3 regions of the Streptomyces sp. NBC_00464 genome follow, and region 2 is predicted to be linked to each of the others. Evidence: riboswitches for the same ligand, from Rfam matches in the RefSeq annotation. Region 2 holds a riboswitch; each other region holds the start of a gene.
What was found. Region 2 has a riboswitch for cobalamin ahead of OG912_RS35540 (ABC transporter substrate-binding protein). Riboswitches for the same ligand answer to the same signal wherever they lie in the genome.
Positions count from the first base shown of each region.

Region 1 (5,468 bases), 5.8 Mb from region 2:
ATTCGATCGGTGCCGCCTCGCGAGCGCGGGCGGATGTGATCGATGTTCAGAGGTACACCGGTAGCTCCGCAGTAGGCACAGGCGTGGCGCCATTTGGCGAGGGGGTACTCACGAGCCTCATAGCCCGCGAGAGTGCCCTGCTGGTACTCAATGCCACCCGTGGAGGCCCTCCCGAGAGTGAGGGCGTGGGTGTCGAACGCCGCACGTTCTACGTGCACCCTTTTCACCGGAGTCCAGCGAGTGAGCCTCTCCAGCCAGGCGAGCGTGGTGTCCACCCGATGGCGCAATGTGGGAGGGAGCCAACCGGCCTGCACAGCACGATTGTTGAAGCGTGCAGGGCGGTGGCGCAGGTTCACCGACCGGCGTCGGCGCCGAAACGCGGCACGTTGGAGCATCTTCTTGCGAATGGTTGCGCCCCGGTGATCGAGCTGCAGTGCGAAGCGGCCTTGTCGTTCACCAGCGACCGAGGTGAACACTGCGACCCCCGTGTGCCTGCTGCCAGGGTCGATACCTATCTCCACTCCTTCCACCACGGATTCCGTGATGGTGCGATCCCTCAGACGGATCACGAACGGTGTGTACCGGTGTACAGCTGCGCGCCCCGCTCCCAACAGTTTCCGGGCGCGGGCCGGACTGCAGGGCTGCAACGGTATGCCGTGTTTGTCGATGACAAACACATATGAATGGGCCTCACGGCCCGCCTCCCGGACCAGACGGTCCGAGGTGACGCGCCCGGCGGCAGGTGAGCTGCCCGGCGTCTCCCCTCGCACATGTTCCGTACCGGGTGCCGCGTTGCGGCGCCCGGCTCCCGTTTCGTCCATGCTCCTGAGGTTGTCTGCTGAGCCGGGTTCCAGAGCCGACTGCTGAGGAAGCACAGTCGGGTGGGTCTGCTGTCCTGTACGGAACGTAGCCACCAAGGTCACCTCCTTCTTGGTGATGGCTGGTGCTGGTCACAGGAGGCGTCGGCCGGAAGGGCCGGCGCCTTCCACTCTTCGAGCGGAAGAAGCCTGTGACTACTGGCAGGCCTCGCAGCTCTCCGGGTTCTCCAGAGAACAGGCGACCGCATCGGTCGTACTCTCCAACTGCTGTGTGGGGATCGAAGTTACGGACGACGCGGCACGCGCGATCCGGGTCGCCGGGCGGGAGCGCAGGTAGTACGTCGTCTTCAGCCCCTGCTTCCAGGCGTACGCGTACATCGAGGAGAGCTTGCCGATCGTCGGCGTCTCCAGGAACAGGTTCAGCGACTGGCTCTGGTCGAGGAACGGCGTACGGGCCGCCGCCATGTCGATCAGTCCGCGCTGCGGGATCTCCCACGCGGTGCGGTACAGCGCCCGCACCTCCTCGGGGATCCAGGCGAAGCCCTGCACGGAGCCGCTCGCCTCGCGCAGCGCCTCACGGGTCCGCGCGTCCCACACGCCGAGCTTCTTCAGCTCGTCCACCAGGTAGGCGTTGACCTGGAGGAACTCACCGCTGAGCGTCTCGCGCTTGAAGAGGTTGGAGACCTGGGGCTCGATGCACTCGTACACGCCCGCGATCGAGGCGATCGTCGCCGTCGGCGCGATGGCAAGGAGCAGCGAGTTGCGCATGCCGGTCTTCGCGACCCGGGCCCGCAGGGCGTCCCAGCGCTCCGGCCAGTTCAGCTCGGTGTCGTAGTGGTCGGGGTGCAGCACGCCGCGGGCGGCACGCGTCTCGGACCAGGCGGGGAGGGGACCCGACCGCTCGGCGAGGTCGCAGGACGCCTCGTACGCCGCGAGCATGATGCGCTCGGAGATCTTCGTCGACAGCGCACGGGCCTGGGGGGAGTCGAACGGCAGCCTCAGCTGGAAGAAGACGTCCTGGAGACCCATGGCGCCCAGACCCACCGGCCGCCAGCGGGCGTTGGAGCGGCCGGCCTGCTCGGTCGGGTAGAAGTTGATGTCCACGACCCGGTCGAGGAACGTCACGGCGGTACGCACGGTGGCGTCCAGACGCTCCCAGTCGATGGTGCCGTCGGCGACGAACGCGCCGAGGTTGACCGAACCGAGGTTGCAGACGGCCGTCTCGCCGTCGTCGGTGACTTCGAGGATCTCGGTGCACAGGTTCGAGGAGTGCACGACGCGGCCCGGTTCGGCGGTCTGGTTCGCGGTCCGGTTGGAGGCGTCCTTGAACGTCATCCAGCCCTGGCCGGTCTGGGCCAGCGTCCGCATCATCCGGCCGTAGAGCTCACGGGCCGGCATGGTCTTGCGCGCCAGGCCCTTGGCCTCGGCCGCGCGGTAGACGGCGTCGAACTCGTCGCCCCACAGGTCGACCAGCTCGGGCACATCGGCTGGGGAGAACAGCGACCAGGTGCCGTCCGTGTCGACCCGGCGCATGAACTCGTCGGGGATCCAGTGCGCCAGGTTGAGGTTGTGCGTACGCCGCTGGTCCTCGCCCGTGTTGTCGCGCAGCTCCAGGAACTCCTCGATGTCCGCGTGCCACGTCTCCAGGTAGACGGCGGCGGCGCCCTTGCGCCGGCCGCCCTGGTTGACCGCGGCGACGGAGGCGTCGAGCGTCTTCAGGAACGGCACGATGCCGTTGGAGTGCCCGTTGGTGCCGCGGATCAGTGAACCGCGGGCGCGGATGCGGGAGTACGAGAGGCCGATGCCGCCCGCGTGCTTGGAGAGGCGCGCCACCTGGTGGTAGCGGTCGTAGATCGAGTCCAGCTCGTCCAGCGGCGAGTCCAGCAGGTAGCAGGAGGACATCTGCGGGTGACGGGTGCCGGAGTTGAAGAGCGTGGGGGAGGAGGGCAGGTAGTCCAGCCGGCTCATCAGCCCGTACAGCGCGGCGACCTCGTCCAGGGCGCGGTCGGAGGTGTCCTCGGCCAGCCCGGAGGCGACGCGCAGCATGAAGTGCTGCGGCGTCTCGATGACCTGGCGGGTGATCGGGTGGCGCAGCAGGTAGCGGCTGTGCAGGGTGCGCAGGCCGAAGTAGCCGAAGCGGTCGTCGGCGCCGTCGGCGAGCGACCGCGCCACCAGTGCGTCGAGCGCGGCCGCGTGGAGCGTCACGAACTCGGCGGTGCGGTCCGCGATCAGGCCCTCGCGGTGCCCGACGGCGACCGACGCGGAAAACGATGTCGCGCCCTGCCCGGCCGCCTCGTCCGCGATGGTGCGGGTGAGGAGGCGGGCGGCGAGCCGGGAGTAGGCGGGGTCCTCGGAGATCAGTCCCGCGGCGGCCTCGGTGGCCAGCGAGCGCAGCTCCGCCTCGTCCGACCGGGCGTTGCGGCCGCGCAGCGCGGCGGCGGCGACGCGTCCGGGGTCGGTGTCGGGCAGATCGGCGGTGAGGTCGGTCAGGGTCCGCAGCAGCACGGTTCCCGGTCCGTCGCTCGTGGTTCCCGTTGATTCGGCCGCTGTAACCGGATCGGCTGGCGCGATGGTCACGTGGTGCACTCCCTCGCTCGGCTCTGGGCCTTCGGGGAGCGGAGGGCGGCCGGGCGGAGCGCGGCAGGGCAGCGCTCCGTGCGGCGTCCACCGGCCCATCCACGAGGCCCGGACTTCTGGGCATCCGGATCGGTCGAGCCGGATGCGCTGTCGGCAGGACCTCGGACTCGGGTGCGCAAAAGCACACCGAACACACCGTTGCGGGACAGTTCCGGATTCGCACCGGATTTCCCTGCGGCGACAGCGAGCACGAGCATACATGTGGGGGCTGCCGGATGAGGCAGCCCCCACATGTTGTGTCGTACGTGATCTCAGTGCGCGCTCACGGCGCGGGGTGGAGGTCCAGACGGTAGGCCAGCAGCTTGAGGTCGTCGATGGGATTCCAGTCCCTCTCGGGGGTCCGTACGAAGCCGAGGCGCCCGTAGATCCTATGGGCGCCGCGCATCGCCGGGAGCGTCGACAGGACAAGGCCGGTGACGCCCGCGGTGCCCCGTGCGCGGTCGATACAGGCCCGTACGAGGGCCTCACCCGCCCCGGCTCCACGGGCCTCGCGGGAGACCGCCAGCATCCGGAACTCGGCCTCGTCCGCCGCTGCGATGTCGGCCCACGGATTTCCCGGCGGGGCGTAGGCGACCCCGCCCAGGACGCGGCCCTGCGCGTCGACGGCCACCAGAACCTCGGCCTCGGCGGCCCGGCGGGGCACGTCGCGCAGCTTCGCCAGGTACGGGTCGTCGGTGCCGTAGTCCAGGAGCCCGTCGCCGAGATAGGCCTCGGCGGTGATCTCGCCGAGGAGAGCGTGCTCGGCGGGCTCGACCGGCCGGATTGCAATGTCCATGGGCGGAAGTCTGCCGCAGGAACGGGCCGTGGCCGCAAGGGGATTTCCGCGGGACGCGCGAACGGGCCGCCGCACCTCTCCGGGGAGGGTGCGGCGGCCCGTTCGCGCAGGCGACGGTCAGTGGCCGCCCGGCGCACCGGCGGTGGCCGGCGGGAGCTCCGTCTTCACACCCGGGTCGCCCGCGTCCGCGGTGTAGTCGCTCGGAGAGGTCTCGTCGACCCCGGCCGGCGCCTTCACGGCGTTCAGGACGAAGGTGAGGACGACGGTCACCACGAGGTTCAGCACGAAGGCCGTCAGACCGATGTAGCCGATCTCGCCGAGGCCCGGGATCTCCTTGGAGGACCCGCCGAAGTGCTTCTGGGTCGGGCTGGCGACCCCGTAGGCGGCGGCCGTTCCGTAGATCATGCCGACCGCCCAGCCCGCGAGCAGCGCCCAGCGGTGGAACCATCGGGTGAACAGCCCGCCGACCAGGGCCGGCATCGTCTGGAGGATCCAGATTCCGCCGAGCAGCTGGAAGTTGATCGCGACCGTCTTGTCCATGGTGAGGACGAAGGCGAGCGCGCCGACCTTCACCAGCAGCGACACCAGCTTGGAGACCTTGGTCTCCTGCGCGGGGGTCGCGTCGGGCTTGAGGAAGTCCTTGTAGATGTTGCGGGTGAACAGGTTCGCCGCGGCGATCGACATGATCGCGGCGGGCACCAGTGCGCCGATACCGATGGCGGCGAACGCCACGCCCGCGAACCAGTCGGGGAACATGTTCTCGAACAGCTGCGGGATCGCCAGCTGGCCGTTGTCCACCTTGACGCCGGCGGCGATCGCCATGAAGCCGAGCAGCGCGAGCAGGCCCAGCATCAGCGAGTACAGCGGAAGGATCGTCGTGTTGCGGCGGATCACCTCACGGCTGCGGCTGGAGAGCGTCGCCGTGATCGAGTGCGGATACATGAAGAGCGCCAGCGCCGAACCGAGGGCCAGGGTGGCGTAACCCCACTGGCCCGCCGCCGCGGGTGCGAGCGCACCGGTCGGCTTGCCTCCCGGCGGACCGGCGAACTTCTCCTGGGCGGCGGCGAAGATGTCGTCGAAGCCGCCGAGCTTGATCGGGATGTAGATGATCGCCACGGCGATGACCAGGTAGATCAGGCCGTCCTTGACGAAGGCGATCAGCGCGGGCGCGCGCAGCCCGGAGGAGTACGTGTACGCAGCGAGCACCGCGAAGGCGATCAGCAGCGGCAGGTCCTTGA
Region 1 covers NZ_CP107899.1:2,127,202-2,132,669, reverse strand. Annotated here, with positions in the region: gene iscB (RNA-guided endonuclease IscB) at 1-677, opposite strand, end outside; gene OG912_RS09150 (ribonucleoside-diphosphate reductase subunit alpha) at 1,014-3,395, opposite strand; adenosylcobalamin-variant (AdoCbl-variant) riboswitch at 3,543-3,639, opposite strand; gene OG912_RS09145 (GNAT family N-acetyltransferase) at 3,718-4,230, opposite strand; gene mctP (monocarboxylate uptake permease MctP) at 4,348-5,468, opposite strand, start outside.
Region 1: another riboswitch for cobalamin. It lies ahead of OG912_RS09150 (ribonucleoside-diphosphate reductase subunit alpha); the one in region 2 lies ahead of OG912_RS35540 (ABC transporter substrate-binding protein).

Region 2 (5,468 bases):
GCACCATGGGCGCGGCCGGAGCCGGAGCAGCAGCCGGGGCCGGGGCCATGGGTGCCGCGGGCACGGGGCGCACGACCGACCGGACCACCTCGGCCGGCATGGCCGGTGCGGGCACCGGGACCGGCAGGCACCGCGACACCGAGACCTCGGGCACGTCCCGTCCGCTGGTCGGAGCCGGCGCGGGCGCCGAACGCTCCGCCGCCGACCTCAGTGGCAAGGAGGAGCTGATCCGCTCCGAGGAACAGCTCCACATCGGCACCGAGGAGTACGAGAGCGGCAAGGCCCGCCTGCACAAGTACGTCGTCACCGAGAACGTCACCAGGACCGTCCCGGTGTCGCACGAAGAGGTGCGCGTGGTGCGGGAACCGCTCCGGCCGGGCGAGAAGACAGCCGGCCGAACCGACATCACCGAGCAGGACGTGGAGGTCACCCTGCACGCCGAACGCGCCACGATGCGCAAGGAGACCGTGCCGGTCGAGCGGGTACGGATGGAAACGAAGAAGGTGACCGAACAGAAGGAAGTCTCCGCCGAACTGCGCAAGGAGCAGATCGACTACGCGGACGGCACCACCAAGAGCGGCAAGGACATGGGCGACAACAAGGACATGGGCGGTGAATTCGGTCAGGGGCGGCGCCGCTGACCCCCCGCGTACCGCGCCGCACGGCCGTACCGCACCAGCGAGGGGCGGGCCCCGCACGAGGGTCCGCCCCCTTGCGTTCCACGGCACGGAGCACCCGTAACCGCCCCAAGAAATCGGGCCCGCCGCATGAAGCCGGACCCGGCACAAGGAATCGCACTCGCCGCATGAAGCCGGACCCGGCACAGGGAATCGCACCCGCCGCATGAAGCCGCCCGCCGCACGGACTCAGGTCCGCTGCGGACGAAAGCGCACCGAGGGCCGCCCGTCCGGACCGTCCGGTGTCACCACGGCCCGGACCCGGTAGACGTCGGCAATGAGCCCCTCCGTGATCACCTCCGCCGGGGTGCCGCCCGCGATGACCCGCCCCCCGTTCATCACCACGATCCGGTCGCAGAACATCGCGGCCAGATTGAGGTCGTGCAGAGCGACGACAGCGGTCAGCGGCAGCGAGGTGACCAGGGACAGCAGTTCCAGCTGGTGCTGGATGTCCAGGTGGTTGGTCGGTTCGTCGAGCAGGAGTTCCCGCGGCTGCTGGGCCAGCGCGCGGGCGATCTGGACGCGCTGGCGCTCACCACCGGAGAGCGTGTGCCAGGACTGGTCGCGGCGTTCGGCGAGACCGGTCCGCTCCAGCGCCTCCCGCACCGCCGTCTCGTCCGCCGCAGTCGGCGCCGACCAGGCGCGCCGGTGCGGGATGCGGCCCAGCCGTACGACGTCCACGACATTCAGCTCGACCTGTGTGACGGCGTGCTGGTCGACCACGGCGACCCGCCTGGCCACGGTGCGGCGGCCGACGGCTGCCAGCGGATCGTCGTCGAGGGTGACCACGCCCGCGTGCGGTGCCAGGACTCCGGCCAGGATCCGCAGCAAGGTGGACTTCCCGGAGCCGTTCGGGCCGATCAGTCCGATGGTGGCACCGGGCGCCGGGTCGAGCGAGACACCGTCCAGGATGAAACGGCCGCCCGCCTCCCTGCTGACCCGGTCGGCCCGCAGGCCGCCGGGGACGGTCCCGGTCATGGGGACCGCCGGGTGCGGTAGAGGACCACCACGAAGGCGGGCACCCCGATCAGTGCGGTGACGACGCCCACCGGAACCTCCTGCGGGTCGAGTACGGTCCGGGCGAGGGTGTCGACCCAGACCAGGAAAACCGCCCCGGCAAGCGCGGTGACCGGCAGCAGCCGGCGGTGTCCCGAACCGGTCAGCGCACGGGCGGCGTGCGGGAGCACCAGCCCGACGAACCCGATGGCGCCGGCCGAGCTCACGAGTGCGGCGGTCAGCAGCGCGGTCGTGCACAGCAGGACGATCCGGGTACGGCCGACGTGGACGCCGAGGGTGGCTGCCGCGTCCTGGCCGAAGGCGAAGGCGTCGAGCGTACGGGCGTGGCCCAGGCAGATCAGCAGCGTCACGGCGAGCACGGCGGAGCAGATCCACACATCGCTCCATCCGACGCCGCCGAGCGAACCCAGCAGCCAGAACAGCACCCCTCGGGTCTGTTCGGCATCGGCTGCGGTCATCACGACGAAGGAGGTGAGCGCGGAGAAGAGCTGCATGGCCGCGACCCCGGACAGGACGACCCGGTCGGTGCTGCCGCCGAGGGTGTGGCTGAGCAGCATGACCAGGGCGAAGGAGCAGAGTGCCCCGATGAACGCCCCGGCCGACAGGGAGACCGCTCCCCCGCCGACGCCGAGGACGACGACCACGACCGCGCCGGTGGAGGCCCCGGAGGAGACCCCGAGGACGAAGGGGTCGGCGAGTGGGTTCCGCAGCAGCGACTGCATGACGGTGCCGCAGACCGCGAGCCCCGCGCCGCAGACGGCGGCGAGCAGGGTGCGCGGCATGCGCAGGTTCCAGATGATGCCGTCGCGGATCGGGCTGAGTTGCGATTCACCGGCACCGAGGTGGGAAGCGACCGTGGACCAGACGTCGGCGACGGAGATCCGGGCCGGTCCGATGGTGACGGCGAGGGCGATGGACAGGGCGAGAAGCAGGAGCCCACCGGTCCACAGGAGTCCTTCGCGGATACCGCGGATGCGCCGGAGGCCGGGCCCGGTGCGCGCAGCCGCGGCCTCGCGCGGCGCCGCGGCCTGTTCGGTGTCCGTCACCCCGCAAGCCCGAAGGTCCGCAGCCCGGCAGCGACGCGCTCCACGCCCTCGACGGTGCGGATGGTGGGGTTCATGGCCTGGCCGCTGAGCAGCACATAGCGCTTGTTGCGGACGGCGTCCATGTTCTTCGTGGCGGGGTTGGACTCCAGGAACGCGATCTTCTTCGCGGCGCTTTCGGCGGTCTGCGACTTGCGGGTCAGGTCGCCGATGACCAGTACGTCCGGGTTGCGGTCGGCGACGGTCTCCCAGTTGATCTGGGGCCATTCCTCGTGGGTGTCGTCGAAGGCGTTCTTCGCGCCGAGTTCCCGGGTGATGATGCCGGGCGCTCCGCAGCAGCCGGCCAGGTACGGGGCCTCGGAGTTGGCGAACCAGTACATCAGGGAGGCGCCGGAGGCATCGATGCCTCCCGTCGCCCTGCGCACCCGGGCGCGCAGCTCGGCCACGAGTTTCTCGCCGCGCTCCGGGACGCCGAACACCTTGGCCAGGTCCCGCACTTCGCCGTAGACGCTGTCCATGGTCAGGGCGCCGGTGCGGACACCGTCACCGTCCTTGCTGTTGTCCTTGGCGGTGCAGTCGGCGGGCGAGACGTAGGTGGGGACGCCGAGCTTCTCGAACTGCTCGCGGGGGGCGACACCGCCCTTGGCGAGCGTCGACTCGAAGGAGGCGCTGACGAAGTCGGGCTCCTGGTCCAGGACCTTCTCCGACGAGGGGCGGTTGTCGGAGATTCTCGGGACGCCGGCGTTGGCCTTCTCCAGGCCCTTCAGTACGGGGTCGGTCCAGGTGGCCGTGGCGGCGAGCCGGTCGGCGAGGCCGAGCGAGAGCAGGATCTCGGTCGATCCCTGATCGACCGGCACGGCACGCTCGGGGGCCGCGTCCACGGTGACGGTCCGTCCGCAGTTCTTCAGGGTCACCGGATAGCCGTCGGCCACCCCGGACTTGGCGGCGGAGCTGTCGGTGCCGCCGCCGCAGGCTGTCAGCAGGATCAGTGCGGCGGTGAGCAGGGCGGATGAGCGGGCGGGGCCGGCTATGGGCGGCACGGAGTACCTCGGCGTCTCTGGGCCCATGCGCGGGGCCCGGTGTACGGAGTTCCGCGATCCGGTCCCGGACCGCGGGTGCCAGCAGGTCTTCGGACTCGGGTTCATGCGGACGGGACGCCTTCCCGGGAAACCGTGGGTCTCCCAGTGGCCGTGGCCCCGCCCGTCCCCCTCACCGCTGCGCGTCAGTTCCGGATTCGCACCGGATTCCCTGACCCCTACGTGGAGTTCGACTGGCTCCGGGCACGCTACCACGAGCCTCTGCGCAGCTCAGCGGCGGTGTGGTCGGTGGTACGGGGCTGCCCCGCGGGGCGCCGGAGCGGTGCCGTACACCGCCCCGGCGCCGGAGCGACCACGCAGCGTTCCTCCGGCTACGCCTTGCGGCGAACCGATTCGCCAACGTGGCTGCGCGACCCCTCGCTCCACCGCGAGAGCACGGCCGCGGTCCCCCAGAAGGCCGGCAGGACGACCCGGAGGCCCAGGCACCGCACCGCGTCCGCCGCCCGTCGCGGCAGCACGGAGGCCTCTCGCCTCGGTGTGCCCGTCATCGCACACCCCCGACGGGTGCCCCGGCCGCGGCGCTGTGCCAGGACGCGTCCGGGTCGTCGTACGCGTCCGCGTAGCGGGCTCCCGCGATGGGCCAGTCGGCGAGCAGTTCGCCGGGCAGCGCGAACGACTCGGCCAGTTCCGGCAGATGACCGTTCACGGCGGCGACGAGATGCTCGGTGGCATCGGTCAGCCCGTCGACCTGGGCGGCGGTCAGGTGCCCTGCCGCGAGCAGATCCCCGCTGCTGTGCGCTACCCGGCGCAGCGCGAACAGCCGGGCCAGTTCGCCCAGCCGCTCGCGGGCCTCACCGGCGGGCAGAGCCGCGAGCGCCTGCTCGTACGCATAGGCCGCCTGCCGGACCGCATGGGCCTCGACCCCCCGCAGCGCGGGCCCGGAGGCCGCGTTCCAGCGCTCCAGCGGGCCGCCGTGCGGTACCCGTGCCATCCGTGCGGCCGCCCGGTCGAACCAGATGCGTTCCACCTGGTCCAGGAGCCTGCCGAGGAACCGCAGGTCGGTGAGGTCGCCGCTCGGCGGGCCGGCGGCCGGCTCCTCCTCCGTCCCCCGTGCCCTGTCGAAGAGCAGTCCGGCGGCCGCCCGGGAGTGGATGGCCAGGTTGTCGCCCTCGGCGGTGATGGCACCCTCGATCCCGGTGACGAGTTCGGTCATCCCGTTGTTCTCCAGCAGCCCCTGGGCGCCGCACCGTTCCCGGCACTCGACGATCACCGACCGGGCCTGCCAGGTGATCCACCCCTTGGCGATGTCGACCAGCCGCTCGGCGGCCTCCCGCTCCGCGGGCCGCGCCGCCGCCTGTTCCCAGCGTTCCAGGACGCGCCGGTGCAGCAGGCTCATCGCGAAGACGGTGGCCATGGCCTCGGCGAGCGGGCCGTGGTGGCTGCGGTGAGCGATCACCGGCACCGGAGGCGACGAGCGGCCCCCCGAGACGAAGCGGTGGCCTCCGTAGCGGACGGCGACGGCCAGCGTGACGCGTGCGGTGCCCACCGCGCTGGCGCTCATGCAGATCCGGCCCGTGGTGACCCGCCCGATCGAGGCGAGAAAGCGGCGCCGGTGTCCTTCGGTCTCGCTACGGAACACCCCGTCGTCGCCGACCCGCCCCTGCGCGCCTTTGAGCAGCGCCCCGCGATCCACG
Region 2 covers NZ_CP107899.1:7,934,628-7,940,095, reverse strand. Annotated here, with positions in the region: gene OG912_RS35555 (PRC and DUF2382 domain-containing protein) at 1-641, shown strand, start outside; gene OG912_RS35550 (ABC transporter ATP-binding protein) at 867-1,655, opposite strand; gene OG912_RS35545 (FecCD family ABC transporter permease) at 1,652-2,740, opposite strand; gene OG912_RS35540 (ABC transporter substrate-binding protein) at 2,737-3,777, opposite strand; cobalamin riboswitch at 3,841-4,027, opposite strand; gene OG912_RS35535 (acyl-CoA dehydrogenase family protein) at 4,319-5,468, opposite strand, start outside.

Region 3 (5,468 bases), 1.7 Mb from region 2:
GAGCCGTGCCAGTGGGTGCCCCACACCGAGCCGGCCCGGCAGCCGTCGAGGCGCCCGCCCTGCCCGTCGGTGAGGAACGGCTCGCCGCCTCGCACGTCCGCGACGCCGTGGTGGATCTCGTATCCCTCGACGGGGGCGCCGAGGGCCTCGCCGACCGGCCGGGCGAGAGTCTTCTCGCGGTCGAACCGGATGCGTACGGGAAGGAGTCCGAGCGCGTCGACCTGCCCGGCGTGCGACTCGACGTCGTCCTCGATCTCCTCGCCGAGGATCTGGTAGCCGCCGCAGATGCCGAGCACCGGACGGCCCTCGGCGGCCCGCCGCAGCAGTGCGTCGGCGAGCCCGCGTTCGTGCAGCCAGGCGAGCGCCTTCACGGTGCCGCGGGTACCGGGCACGATGACGAGATCGGCGTCGTGCAGTTCCTCGGCGCGGTCCACGAACCGCACCACGACGCCCGGTTCGGCGGCGAGTGCGTCCACGTCGGTGAAGTTGGACATCAGCGGCACGGCGCACACGGCGACGCGCAGGATGTCCTCGCCGTGCGGCGGGGCGACGACCGACTCCCGTACGGTGCCGCGCAGCGAGACCCGCAGCCCGTCCTCCTCGTCGATGCCGAGGCCGTGGGCGAACGGCAGTACCCCGTAGGTCGGCCGTCCCGTCAGATCGCGCAGCATATCCAGGCCGGGTTCCAGCAGCGAGACGTCGCCACGGAACTTGTTGACCAGGTAGCCGGCGATCAGCGCCTGGTCCTCCGCCGAGAGCAGCGCCGTCGTACCGAAGAACGAGGCGAAGACCCCTCCGCGGTCGATGTCGCCGACGACCACCACCGGGAAGCGCGCCGCCCGTGCGATGCCCATGTTCACGATGTCCGTGCGCCGCAGATTGATCTCGGCCGGACTGCCCGCCCCCTCGCAGATCACTGCGTCATACGTGCCCCGAAGCTGCTCCAGGCAGTCCACCACGGTGGACAGAAGCGATTCCTGCCGGCCGCCGTGGTAGCCGCGGGCGCTCATCTCGCCGACCGGACGCCCCATCAGGACGACCTGGCTGGAGCGGTCGCTGCCGGGCTTGAGCAGCACCGGGTTCATCAGTGCGGTCGGCTCCACCCGGGCGGCCTGGGCCTGCATGGCCTGCGCGCGGCCGATCTCGGCGCCCTCGCGGGTGACGAAGGAGTTGAGCGACATGTTCTGCGCCTTGAACGGCGCCACCTTCACGCCCCGGCGCACCAGCCAGCGGCAGATGCCGGCGGTGACGACGCTCTTGCCCGCGTCCGATGTGGTCCCGGCGACCAGCAGTCCGCCGCTCATGTCGGTCTCCGTCCTGAGAGTCGAGGTGCTGCGGTACGTGGCGCTGCTGTACGGGTTCCTGCGGTACGGGTCCCCGTGGTGCGGGCCCCCGCGATCCTTCGTGCCGCGAGCCCCGCGCCCAGGCGGGCGGCCACGCTCACGCCGAGGGCCAGCGCGCTCACCCGGCGCGACAGCCGTACGGCCCGTTCGATGTCCTCGGTCTCCACCGCACGGCCCGTCTCCCCGTTGAGCACGGGGCGGTGCTCGACCCGGCCGCCGTAGGCGAGCGTCCCGCCGAGCCGTACGCCGAGCGCGCCCGCGAACGAGGCCTCCACCGGGCCCGCGTTGGGACTCGGGTGCTTGGCCGCGTCCGCCCGCCAGGCCCGGACCGCTCCTCGCGGGTCCCCTCCTGCCGCCACGGCGAGCAGGGCCGTCAGCCGGGCGCCCGGCCAGCCCGCGACGTCGTCGAGGCGGGCCGAGGCCCAGCCGTAACGCCGGTAGCGGGGCGACTTGTGGCCGACCATCGCGTCGAGCGTGTTGGCGGCGCGGAAGCCGGCGAGTCCGGGGACTCCGCCCAGCGCGCCCCACACCAGGGCGCCGACGACGGCGTCCGAGGTGTTCTCGGCGACGGACTCCACGACGGCGCGGGCGATCTGCGGCCCGTCCAGGGACTGCGGGTCGCGGCCGCACAGATGCGGCAGCCGTTCACGGGCCAGTTCGATGTCCCCGGCGGCGAGCGCGCCACCGATGGCCCTGGCCTCGCGCCCCAGCGAGGTACCGCCGATGACGGACCAGGTGGTGGCGGCGGTCAGGGCGACGGAAGCGGCGGGGTGGCGGCGCAGGGCGCGGGAGGCCAGTGCGGCACCCCCGGCGGCGCCTCCGGCGCAGACCAGGGTGTGCAGGGCGCCCCACCCGCGGTGGTCGCGCCACAGACGGCGTTCGACGCCTGCCGCGGCCCGCCCGAAGGCGGCGACCGGGTGGCCCCTGCGGGGGTCACCGAGCAGCAGATCGCCGATCAGACCGGCTGTGGCGCCGTACGCGAAGATGCGATCGGCACGCACGGTTCAGCCGGCCGTTGCGCCTCGAAGGACCTTGGGGCCTGTTCTGAGTTGCACAGGAGCGAACGCACGGCAGCCGGGCATGGCGATATGTCCTCACTCAGGGTCCGCGCCCTGGTTCGACGTGACGGCGACGAGAGTCTCCTGGCTTCCGGATCCGCAGTTCCCCCGGGCCTTCCAGTCCGCTTGCGTGGACCGTGACTTCCAGTGGTGGGGGACTGCTCCCCGGTGACAGTGGCGGGACCGCGCCGGATTCGCACCGGCTTCCTCTGCTGTCGCCGTAATGGCTCCGGCAGTCCACCACGCTCTGCGAACGCCCGTCAACTTGCCGTTGACCTGCGGCGGTGCAGTGTGCGCAGACGCACATCGGGCCGGGCGCACACGAGGTGCGTCCGGCCCGATACGGGTGGGAGTGGTGGGGCTCAGGCGACGATCAGGTAGATGCCGTAGGCCACGGCCGCCGCGCACAGTCCGAAGCAGACGTACGCACCGGCGCGGGCCAGCACGAGCGATCCGCCCGACGATCCGCCCTGTGCCGCCGGTTCGGGCTGCTTGGAGAGGCCGACGATGCCGAGGGTGAAGAGGCCCACCAGCGCGACGGTGGCGACGAGGGAGACACCGAAGACGGTGCCGAGGGCTGCCCAGTCGATGTTCATGGAGATCTGTCCTTACCGGAGGCTCTGAGACCGTAGGGGGTCGCTCAGACCGTGGCGGGTCGGGCCGGGTCGGAGACCGGCCCGGCGGGGGCCGGGATGGTGGCCATGAGGAGGTCGTGGGACTGGGCGGCCGCGGTGGGCGGCGGGCTGACGGCCGCGATGGCGGTGGTGACGACGCCCGCGGGCTCGCCGTCCCCGGCCGCCGCGCTCTCGTCCTGGCCGCCGGGTGCGACGTCGTCGTGGCCGACGGGCTTGCGCCGCGACAGCATCCAGATCGCACCGGATCCCGCGATGAGCAGCGCCGCGACGACCACGACACCCCAGGTGCCCTGCTTGGTGAGGAACTCCGCGCCCGCACCGACGAGACCGGCGGCGGGCAGGGTCAGACCCCAGGCGATGAACATCCGCGTGGCGGTGGACCAGCGGACCACACCGCCCTTGCGGCCGAGGCCCGCGCCCATGACGGCGCCGGAGCAGGACTGGGTGGTGGAGAGGGAGAAACCGAGGTGCGAGGAGGCCAGGATGACCGTGGCCGCACTGGTCTGGGCCGCGAAGCCCTGCGGCGGCTTCAGCTCGGTCAGGCCGCTGCCCATGGTGCGGATGATGCGCCAGCCGCCCAGGTAGGTGCCGAGTGCGATGGCGAGGCCGGCACACACGATGACCCAGACCGGCGGGTTGGAGCCGGGGGCGAGGACGCCACCGGTGACCAGGGCGAGCGTGATGATGCCCATGGTCTTCTGCGCGTCGTTGGTGCCGTGCGCCAGCGATACGAGCCCGGCCGAGGCGATCTGGCCGGCGCGGTAACCCTTCGCGGTGGCCTTCTCCTGGGCGCCGCCCGTGACCTTCCCGCCGATGCGGTACGTCAGCTTGGTGGCCAGCAGCGCGGCCAGACCGGCGACGACCGGTGCGGCGACAGCGGGGAGCAGGACCTTGGTGACGACGGTGCCGCCGTCGACCGACGACCAGCCGGCGGACATCACCGCGGCGCCGATCAGGCCGCCGAACAGTGCGTGGGAGGAGCTGGACGGCAGACCGACCAGCCAGGTCAGGAGATTCCACAGGATGGCGCCGACGAGCGCCGCGAAGATGACCTCGGTTCTGAGCCCGTCTTCGTTGATGATCCCGCCGGAGATCGTCTTGGCGACCTCCACCGACAGGAACGCGCCTACGAGGTTGAGAACGGCGGACATGGCCACCGCGGTCTTGGGTTTGAGTGCGCCGGTCGAGATGGTGGTGGCCATCGCGTTGGCGGTGTCGTGGAAACCGTTCGTGAAATCGAACACTAGAGCTGTCACGATCACAATCGCGAGCAGCAGCGTGATGTGTTCCATTTACCCAGGCAATCGTTCGACGTCAGTGGCACGTGGACCGTAGGCAACCTGAGTGAACGGAAGATGAACTGAGCAGGGCGTTGTGGTGACCCCAACCGGAGTGCTGCCGCCCTTTTCGTCCGCCGTGCGACGGCTGGATTCCGGCACAGGCCGGTGTGGGCCCGGAATCCGGAGTTCGGCCGGGCCTTCGGGGGAGGGGCGGCAGCGGGCCGCTCATCCGTTGAAAGGATCTTCGTATGAGCAACGAGTGGCGGGATTCGATCGAACGGACCTGGGATGCGGTCGTCGCCGCCGCCCGCAGGACGGCCTCCGATGGGCTGGTCGTGGGGACCTCGGGCAACGTCTCGGCGCGGGTCGGCGCGACCGTGCTGGTCACCCCGACCGGAGTGCCGTACGACCGGCTCCGTCCCCAGGACCTGGTGGGCGTCGATCTGGAGGGCAACCAGGTCCTGGGCGAGCTGGCCCCCACCAGCGAACTACCGCTCCATCTCGCGGTGTACCGGAACACCGGCGCGGCCGCCGTCGTGCACACCCACGCGGTGCACGCCACGGCCGTCTCCACCCTGGTCACCGAGGTGCCGTCGGTCCACTACGCCGCCGCGATGCTGGGCGGCCCCGTCCGGGTCGCCGCCTACGCCCGCTACGGAACGGATGAACTGGCCGAAAACATGCTCACGGCCCTGCGCGACCGCACCGGCTGCCTGCTGGGCAACCACGGCACGGTCACCTACGGCGCCACGCTCGACGAGGCGTACGACCGCACCGCCCAGCTCGAATGGCTGTGCCGCCTCTGGCTCGCGGCGAGCTCCGTACCCGGCCGCACCCCGGCCCTGCTCACGCCGGAGCAGCTGAGCGAGGTCGGGGAAGCGCTGAAGGGGTACGGACAGCAGCCCGGCTGAATCACGTACGACCTCCGGCCTCCGGTCCCCGGCCTCGGCCTCGGCCCCGGCCCGGGGCCAGGCCGGGGTGGGCGTTGCCCCGCCCACCGGACGGCCCCCGTCCACTGGCAGTGCGCGGCGACGCCCCGGACACTGAAGCCGTGCGCCCCGCTACAGCAACGGCAGCAGCCGTCACCAGCATCCTCGGCGTCGGCGCGGCAGCGGTCGCGGCCGGCCGGTACGCCGGCGGCGTCGCCCTCAA
Region 3 covers NZ_CP107899.1:6,213,838-6,219,305, forward strand. Annotated here, with positions in the region: gene OG912_RS27940 (cobyric acid synthase) at 1-1,304, opposite strand, end outside; gene OG912_RS27945 (cobalamin biosynthesis protein) at 1,301-2,344, opposite strand; cobalamin riboswitch at 2,479-2,611, opposite strand; gene OG912_RS27950 (hypothetical protein) at 2,764-2,997, opposite strand; gene OG912_RS27955 (inorganic phosphate transporter) at 3,042-4,328, opposite strand; gene OG912_RS27960 (class II aldolase/adducin family protein) at 4,565-5,227, shown strand; gene OG912_RS27965 (alpha/beta hydrolase) at 5,368-5,468, shown strand, end outside.
Region 3: another riboswitch for cobalamin. It lies ahead of OG912_RS27945 (cobalamin biosynthesis protein); the one in region 2 lies ahead of OG912_RS35540 (ABC transporter substrate-binding protein).